DNA from 2 places in the Synechococcus sp. EJ6-Ellesmere genome. Region 1 is predicted to be linked to the other one. Evidence: riboswitches for the same ligand, from Rfam matches in the RefSeq annotation. Region 1 holds a riboswitch; the other holds the start of a gene.
The links. Region 1 has a riboswitch for cobalamin ahead of KBY78_RS07500 (HupE/UreJ family protein). Riboswitches for the same ligand answer to the same signal wherever they lie in the genome.
Positions count from the first base shown of each region.

Region 2: linked by a shared signal. The riboswitch ahead of KBY78_RS13080 (HupE/UreJ family protein) and the one ahead of KBY78_RS07500 (HupE/UreJ family protein) in region 1 are both predicted to bind cobalamin.

Region 1 is NZ_JAGQBY010000053.1:488-4,612, reverse strand. It holds gene pstS (phosphate ABC transporter substrate-binding protein PstS) at 1-314, opposite strand, end outside; gene KBY78_RS07510 (Nif11-like leader peptide family natural product precursor) at 537-788, shown strand; gene KBY78_RS07505 (ParB-like protein) at 801-1,454, shown strand; cobalamin riboswitch at 1,746-1,920, shown strand; gene KBY78_RS07500 (HupE/UreJ family protein) at 1,945-2,553, shown strand; tRNA gene KBY78_RS07495 (tRNA-Leu) at 2,562-2,643, opposite strand; gene KBY78_RS07490 (Ycf66 family protein) at 2,698-3,420, shown strand; partial or broken gene KBY78_RS07485 (class I tRNA ligase family protein) at 3,463-4,125, shown strand, end outside.
Region 2 is NZ_JAGQBY010000126.1:2,734-6,858, reverse strand. It holds gene KBY78_RS13100 (hypothetical protein) at 1-125, opposite strand, end outside; gene KBY78_RS13095 (hypothetical protein) at 250-405, opposite strand; gene KBY78_RS13090 (hypothetical protein) at 795-974, shown strand; gene KBY78_RS13085 (GNAT family N-acetyltransferase) at 1,110-1,676, opposite strand; gene KBY78_RS13080 (HupE/UreJ family protein) at 1,702-2,307, opposite strand; cobalamin riboswitch at 2,323-2,487, opposite strand; gene KBY78_RS13075 (phosphoglycerate kinase) at 2,507-3,058, opposite strand; gene KBY78_RS13070 (HupE/UreJ family protein) at 3,055-3,654, opposite strand; gene KBY78_RS13065 (iron uptake porin) at 3,991-4,125, shown strand, end outside.

The DNA of each region.
Region 1 (4,125 bases):
ATCGTGCCACCCACCGTGGGTAGTTGAACCACACCGCGCTTCACCTTGGCGGCATCGGCAGCGCTGATCGGCTCATCGGTGGCCCCGAAGTCCACGGTGCCGGCAATGAACTGGCGCACACCGGCACCTGAGCCCACCGATTGATAGTTGACCTGAGGACCGCCGGAGCTGGCGAGATCAGAAAAGGCGCGTTGATAGAAGGGAGCGGGGAAAGTGGCTCCTGCTCCGTTGAGGGTGTTTTGAGCCGTGGCCGCGGCACCAGCACCAAATGCGGTCAGAACACTGAAGACAAAGGCCTTCTTCACGAAGGTCATCACAAACGCCAATGGGGAGCGAGTCCTAGTTAGCAACACGACAACCCCGCGCGTCTTATGGCCTGGTTAAGCTTGCTTCAAGATCTGGATTGACTCTCAGAATCACCTTGCTTTCTGATCCTTTTCCGATCATTCACATCCGTCATCCTCATGCGGCCCCGCCCTCTGGCAGATGCCTGCCAGCCGGGGTGGAGAGTGGATCTGCCCAATCCTTTGCAGGTCATGAGCCAGGACAGCGACGATGTCTTTGACTTCCTTGCCCGAATCGACTCCGACGAGGAGCTGCGCGAAGCGCTGAACCTGGTCGAATCAGCCGAGCAAGTGGCCGAACTGGCCAGGGAGAGGGGCCACAGCTTCTCTGCCGCTGCCTTGCTTGACCTGTTCAGCCGCTGCAACGAAGCTCCACGGGCCCGGGCGGGGCTGATGGATGAAAAGCTGATCCGGGTCCACCTCAAGCGCGATCAGCTGCGCTGAGCCACGGCTGCCATGGCGCTGCACCTGCCTCCTTACCAACCCCTTCCCCCTCCTCCCGAGGAGCCAGACAGCCTGATTGAGGTGGCGGTGGCCGAACTGCGGCCCTGCCAGCTCTGCATCGGGCTAGCCGAGATCCGCCACCGCCAGGCGGATTTCGCCCGAGAATCGCCCAAGGAACGGCGGCGCTACCTGCGGCGCAAGCCGGTCCCCCTGGTGCGCGACGCCAGTGGGGCCCTGTGGATGGTGGACCGACACCACCGCCTGCGTGGCCTGCTGGAGCTCGAGCCCGACACCACCGCCTTCGGCTACGTGATCCTGCAGCTGGCCAGCCATGACCCCAGCGCGGCGCTGGAGGCGTTGGCCCAACGCGGCTGGCTCTACCTGCACGACGGCCGCGGCCAGGGCCCCTGGCCTCCCGAGCGGCTGCCCCAGAGCCTGCTGAGCCTTGACGACGACCCCTACCGCAGCCTGGTCTGGAAGCTGAAACAGGAGAAGGTGATCTCGCCGGCTCCGCTGATCCCCTTTCACGAATTCCGCTGGGGGGCCTGGCTGCGCAGCCGCTGCCTGCCGCCCTTCAGCTCCCTCTGCCTGGAGCCGGCCCTGCCGGCAGCCCGGGCTCTGGCCCGCTCCGCTGCGGCCTCACGCCTGGCCGGCTGGAGAGGCTGAGCGTCTGGTGCGCCACTCTGAGCATGGCCCTGATCGGCGCCGAAAGCAGGGTCGAGGCTGGCCAGGTAGCGCTTGCGTTGCCCCGACGCCCAGGGCTCATCGATGCAGACCCCGAGGGGAAGAAGCCGGATCGGCTCAACCTCGGCGCCTGCAGCAGACATTGAAGACGTGTCCATGGCGCGAAAGCTAGGCAGCAGCCGCGTTGGCGACTGTGCGCTGCATGGCCATGGACAGTGCTTGCGAACACGGTCAACCCCTTTCTGGCCATGGACGGCCAGGCCCGCCAGAAAGGTCCAGAATGTCGCGGACGGTTCCAGCGGTTCACACCCTGGAGGCAAGGAGGAAAGTTCGGTGTGATGGGGCCTTGCGGGCCCCATCGAATCCGGCACTGTCCCGCAGCTGTGATGGGGCTCCACTGTGGAGGCGCCCCTCAGTCAGAACGCTCGCCGTCCCAGTTCACCAACCCCCCGGCGCGGACCGTTCCCCCTCGATGAGCAGATTCCCCAGCAGCAGCACCCTGGTCCTCTACACCGGCCTGGCCGCTGTGTCCTTCGCCCTGGCCGCCCAGCCGGCCCAGGCCCATGGCTTCGCCCATGGGGGCATCGGCTCAGGCTTCCTTCATCCCCTCGCAGGCCTCGACCACCTGCTGCTGTTGATCGGCGTTGGCGCCGCCTCCGCCGCCATCTCCTCGACCCTGCTGATCTGGGCCCTGGCAGGCGCCGTCGCCGGTGGAGTGTTTGGAGCGATGGGCGGCAGCCTGCCCTTCGGGGAACTGCTCGCGGCGCTGGCCATCACCGCCGTGGCCGGCTCGATCCTCTGGGCCGAGGGCAAGGGCTCCAGCCCGCGGCTCAGCCTCTGGGGAGGTCTGGTGGCCGCCGCCGTGGCGGTGCACGCCATGCTTCACGGGCTTGAAGCTCCCAGCGATCACACCTCCCTCTCCTGGTGGCTGGGGGCCTTCGTGGGCTCACTGCTGGTGAGCGGCACCACCCTGTTGGTACTGCGCCGTCTCCCTCGCACCGTCACCAACCGGCTGGCGCTGGCCGTGGCCCTCGCCGGTGGCCTTGTGGCCTTTGCACCACTCGCCCTGCTGCTGCGCTGATTGAGCGATGCCCACCGGGGGACTTGAACCCCCACGACCGAAGCCACTGGTACCTAAAACCAGCGCGTCTACCAATTCCGCCAGGTGGGCGTGAGCTGACTGTATCGAGCGGCTCAGAATGGCCCCATCGCCGCCTCTGCCGCCATGCTCGCCACCCTCGGTGGATCCCTGGCACTCCTTGCCGGTCTGCTGGTGCTGCTGCTGCCCCTGCTGGTGCCTGAGCTCAGCCGTCCCCGGGATTCGGTCTGGGGCGCGCTGGTGCTGGTCCTGGGGCTGGTCCTGGTCACCAGCGCCGAGCGCCTCAGCGGGGCACCGATGCTGGCCGTGCTCTGCGGCGGTCTGCTGATCGGCCGGTTGAGCACGGAGGTGGGCCTGGGCCGCTGGCGCCAGCTCAGCCGCGACGAGCAGGTGCGCCTCACGGGCGTGGAGCGCTGGCGCACCAGCCTGCAGCAGCTGGCCGCCGCCCTGATGGGGCTGATCAGCCTGGGGGGATCAACACTCGGGGGCCTGCTCGCCTGGCTGCAGGAGAGGCGCGACGCCAGCACCAAGGCACAAGCAACCACCAAACGCTGGGTTCGCCCGGAGCCTGAAGAAGAAGCCGGCACACCAGAGGCGCCTGGGGCCCCAGGGGAGTCCGCCCAGCTGGTGGAGGCGATCAGCGAAGCCAGCGATCACGACGTGACCACGGTGGAGTCTTTTGCCGAGATCGAGCAGCTGCTCGAGCAGGCCGGCGCAGCGGCCCTCGACGGGGACCAGGCCGGGGGGGCAGACGGGGAGGCCAGCGGCGGGGAAGAGCCCCATGGGGAGAGTGAACCTGATCCCACCCCCACGGGGCAGGAGGAGGAGGAGCCACCTAGGAGCCCCTGAGGGCTGGGGTCGATAATTCGCCCTTGCTGCCCTACAGGCGCCGTGACAGCCAGCCCGGTTTCCTACAAGGACACCCTCAACCTGCTGCAGACGCCCTTCTCGATGCGGGCGAACGCGAAAACCCGTGAACCGGAGCTGCAGAAGTTCTGGGCTGAGCTGGACCTCTACCAGCGGCTCAGCCGCGGAAATCCAGGTGAGGTGTTCACCCTCCACGACGGCCCCCCCTACGCCAATGGCCCCCTGCATGTGGGCCATGCCCTCAACAAGATCCTCAAGGACATCCTCAACAAGTACGCCCTGCTGCGCGGCCGGCGGGCCCGCTTTGTGCCGGGGTGGGACTGCCACGGGCTGCCGATCGAGCTCAAGGTGCTGCAGAGCCTGTCCAGCGCGGAACGCTCGGCGCTGACCCCGATCGACCTGCGCCGCCGCGCCCACGCCTACGCCCTCGAGCAGGTGGAGGCTCAGAAGGCGGGCTTCAGGCGCTGGGGCATCTGGGCCGACTGGGAGCAGCCCTACCTGACCCTGAACAAGGCCTATGAGGCCGCCCAGATCGGTGTGTTCGGCCGGATGGTGCTCGCCGGCCACATCTACCGGGGACTCAAACCGGTGCACTGGAGCCCCAGCTCCCGCACCGCCCTGGCCGAGGCGGAACTGGAATACCCCGACGGCCACACCTCCCCCAGCGTCTACGTGGCCTTCCCGGTG
Region 2 (4,125 bases), on a different contig from region 1:
GCGCTCCATGGCTGGGAGGCCGGGTGGCAGCGCGCCACAAGCCGCGCCAGGTCCTGCCGGCTTCTGGGTTTGGTGTTCAGGCCCAGGGCAGCCAGGGCTGCCCGGTGTTCCGTTGACGATCCCATGGCTGTCATCAATCGACCTGTGATCCCTGGATGTTCGCGACGGCCGCCACCTCTGCAAGAGGGGATGCCGATGGCGGTGTTGATCTTCATGGAAGGCGTGCCCCACTGTCAGGTGGTTCAACGATCAGCGGCACTCCTTCTCCTGACGGGACACTTCGGAGGACCAGGGGCCGCAGTTGACCCAGCGCACCATCCCCACCTCCACGTCAGTGAACAACACAAGACCGCCGAGGAAGAGAAGCGCGACCGCCGTGCCTGAGAGGAGGTTGCCAACTGTCATGGGACCAGTGTTCAGGCCGAACCATTGTGCTGCTGCCACTGACCGCCCCGCTGGCGTTGGGCCAGCACGATCCGCGGCATCTTCGACGTGGTCGAGACCAATGACCAGCCCCGCCGACCCGCTCACCCAGCGGTTGCGGACCTGTGAGAAAACCGCATGGATGCTGGGCCGCCTGTTGGAGGCCTGAACGGCTCTGAGCCGCGCTCCATCACCCGGGCTCCCCCTGCTGAGGCAGCAGGAGAGCGCCTTCCCCATGTCATGGGGCCAGGACGGCGACTCACGACACAGTTTGGTGTATCTAGCTACAGACAAATCAGCGCAGTCCTTCTGCCGATGAGGCTTATGGTTAAGTTGCGGATCAGTATTTCCGCTTCTCCCAGTCCCGCCCAATGTCCAAAGCTCCCAACGACCCTGCCCGCGAACAAGCCCTTCGGGACTCTCTGCTCGTCCGTTTTGCCTCCGCTGCCGCAGCTGGCAACATCGACATGAAAAAGGCCCTCAACCGCGAAGCCACTTACTTGGGCATTCAGCTCAACAAGATCGACGGCTCGACGCCTGGCATCCAATGAAGCTGGAGCAGGCAAGCACATGCCTCAGCAGAGCTGCACTTCACGAATTCCAGTAATCCTCAAGGCTGTTGTGTTGCAATGAAGTTGTGTCGCAATGAATCTGAGGGATTTAAGTCAGACGCAACGTCACCACTCTCATGTGGCAGGTCCCTCCACCAGCCTCTGAACCATCACATAGGCATCCATGTAGCCCAGTTGCTTGTGGCGAAAGGCCCCCGGCAGGGTGCCGATGATCTGAAAGCCGTTCTGCCGCCAGCAGCGGATGCCGGCGGTGTTGGTGCTCACCACCAGGTTGAACTGCATGGCCCGAAACCCAAGCCGCCGGGCCTCCTGGAGCGAGTGCTGGCAGAGGCGGCTGCCGATCCCCTGGCGGCGGCAGTGCTCGGCCACCACGTAGCCGGCATTGGCCACATGGGCGCCGAGGGTGAGGGAGTTGGGCCTGATGTAGTAGGTACCCACCACGGCACCTGTGGCAGCGATGGCCACCATCACCGCCTGGCTCTGCTCCACCCACAGGGCCCAGGCCTCCGGCTCGGAGATGGCTGGGTCGTGGGGGAAGGTTTCGCCAGCGCGGAACACTGGCTCCAGCAGGGCCCACACCGCGGGCCAGTCGGCCGCCTCATAGGCGCGGATCTGCAGCGGCGTGGTGGGCGCGGTCAGCGGCGAGGGGGATCGGGGGGATGGTGATCCTCTTCCCCCCATCGGGCAAAGAATCTCCGCTTCCGGCTCAGCGCATCAGTAACCCGATTGGCCCCAGGGCTGCCACGCCGCCGCAGAGAGCCAGCAGCACGCACACGCCACGGGTCCAGGCCAAGGGCAGACGCCGCAGCGCCAGGAAGCTGCCGCCGCTCACCAGCACTGAGCCACTGAAGGCCCCCAGCCACCAGAGCAGGGCGGAGCCGTCGGCCGGAGCTTCCAGGCCGTGCAGCATGGCGTGTACCGCCACCGCTGCGGTCACCAGGGCGGCGCAGGCACCCAACTGGGGGCTCTGCTGCGAGTGGAGGCATCGCAGCACCAGCACCGCCACGGCGCTGATCGCCAGGGCTGCGAGAAATTCTTGGGCCGGCAACGTGCCGCCCATCGCCCCGAACATGCCGCCGCCAACGGCACCAGCCAGGGCCCAGAGCAGCAGTTGGCCGGAGATGCAGGAGGCAGCAGTCCCCACACCGATCAGCAGCAACAGGTGATCGGTGCCGCTGATGGGGTGCAGGAAGCCCGCCCCGATGCCGCCGTGGGCGATGCCATGGGCCTGAGCGGGTTGATCGAGCAGCAGCGCCAGGGCTGCCGCACCGCCGAACAGGGCCAGGGTTCTGGCCGAGAAGGTCTGGGTCATCGAGAGGTCCGGTCCGCGCCGGGGATTGTGCACGGCGAGCGTTCTGACTGAAGGGGCCAGGGCCCCCATCACAGCTGCGGGACAGCGCCGGATTCGGCTCAGGACGAACCTGCACCCCACCGGACTTTCCTCGTTGCCTCCAGGGAGTGACCCGCTGGAACCGTTGCCTCCATTGTGTGGCGCCGTGGCCGTGTGGGCATTACTGGGGGTGGCGGATCAGCCAGCCCAGCATCAGCAGGGATGCAGCGGTGATCCAGCTGCCACCCACCCGCAAGCCGATGGCCAGCCAACGGCGATGCGGAGGGGCCAGGGGCAGGGAAAGCAGGGTGCTCAGCACCGCAATGGCCACGGTCTCCCCCAACAGGGCCGCCAGAGCTCCCGCATGGCCGGCCAGTGCCGAGCCCGCCACGAGGGCGAACAGCGAGGTCAGAACGGCAGCCAGAGGCAACAGCACCACAGGCCGCAGCCGCACCTCCAGGGCCACGAGCAACCCAAGCCCAGCCACCAAGGCGGTGCACAACAGCGCCAGCAGCAGTTCCGAAGGCAGAGTCAGACCGATCAGGCCTCCCAGCAGCCAGGCCAGCGGCAGCAGCAAGGGCAGGCGATCGCCGTAGGGTCTGCCGGCCTGCACGCTCAGCAGCACCAGGCCGATCACGAGCAGCAGATCCGTGGGCTCCAGGAACAGCCGGGCCATCCCATCCCCCCAGGGGCCCAGGCCAGTGGGCGCCAGATGGGCCAGCGGCAGAGTCATGTGAGGGCCTGCTCCAGAAACCACAGCCCCACCAAGGCCACACAACCGCCGGCCCCCTGCACGAAGCGTCGTCCTCCAGGCCAGCGACGCGTCTCGCCCAGCAGGATCCCCACCAGGTGCAGCAGGCCTGTCGCCAGTACAAAGGCCAGGCTGTAGAGGAAGGCGTTGCTGCCGTCGGGCAGTTCAGCGCCGTGGGCATGGCCGTGGAACACCGCAAAGGCGGCCACGATCAGCGCCGCCAACCAGAGCGGCGGCGTCAGCTCGAACAGCACCATCAGGCCCATCACCAGACCTGAGACGGCGATGCCGATCTCCACCCCCGGAATCGGAACCCCCAGAAGGCCGAGCAGCCCTCCGAAAGCCATCACCATCGGAAACGCCACCGGCAGCACCCACAAAGCTGGCGGGCCGAGCACCGCACCCCAGAGGCCCACGGCCACCATCGCCACCACGTGATCGAGGCCACTGATCGGATGCAGAAAACCGGCCACGAACCCACCACCGGGGTGCGGATCGGCATGGGCCCAGGCAGCCATCGGCGCCAGGGCCAGGGCGACACCGGCCAGCAAGGTCCATGGCCAGTTGGTTCGAGCCATCAGTCTCAGGCCGCTGCATTCCATCCTGGATCTTTCACCCAGGCCCCAGGCGTGCCCCTAATGGGGGTGTTCGGAGCAGGGCATCCACTGGCACCGAATCTGGTGGGCGCCAGAGCCGCAGCGGTGCCACGGCGGCGGAACGTCTCCCAGAGGAGCTGCCTGGAACAAGGCCGATGGCGAGCAAATGCGCGAGGGACGAAACCGTGGCCGGGGGCGACGGCCTGGCTGTGGTGTCCAAACCATGACCATGGTCTCCAGTGCTCGCGAGTTGGTGGAGACATGAGTGATTATTTCGAGCAAGCCGCCAGCCCGGCGGTGCTCTTGAGACTCTGTTCCATGCTTTCTCTGCGCTCCACGCTCATCGTTGTCGGTCTGGCGGCTCCGCTGGCGTCCCACGCCGAGAACCTCGACATGGCGGGTGTGAACCGATACGCCACCCAGGAGCAGGTCACCAGCATCACCCAGTTCTCC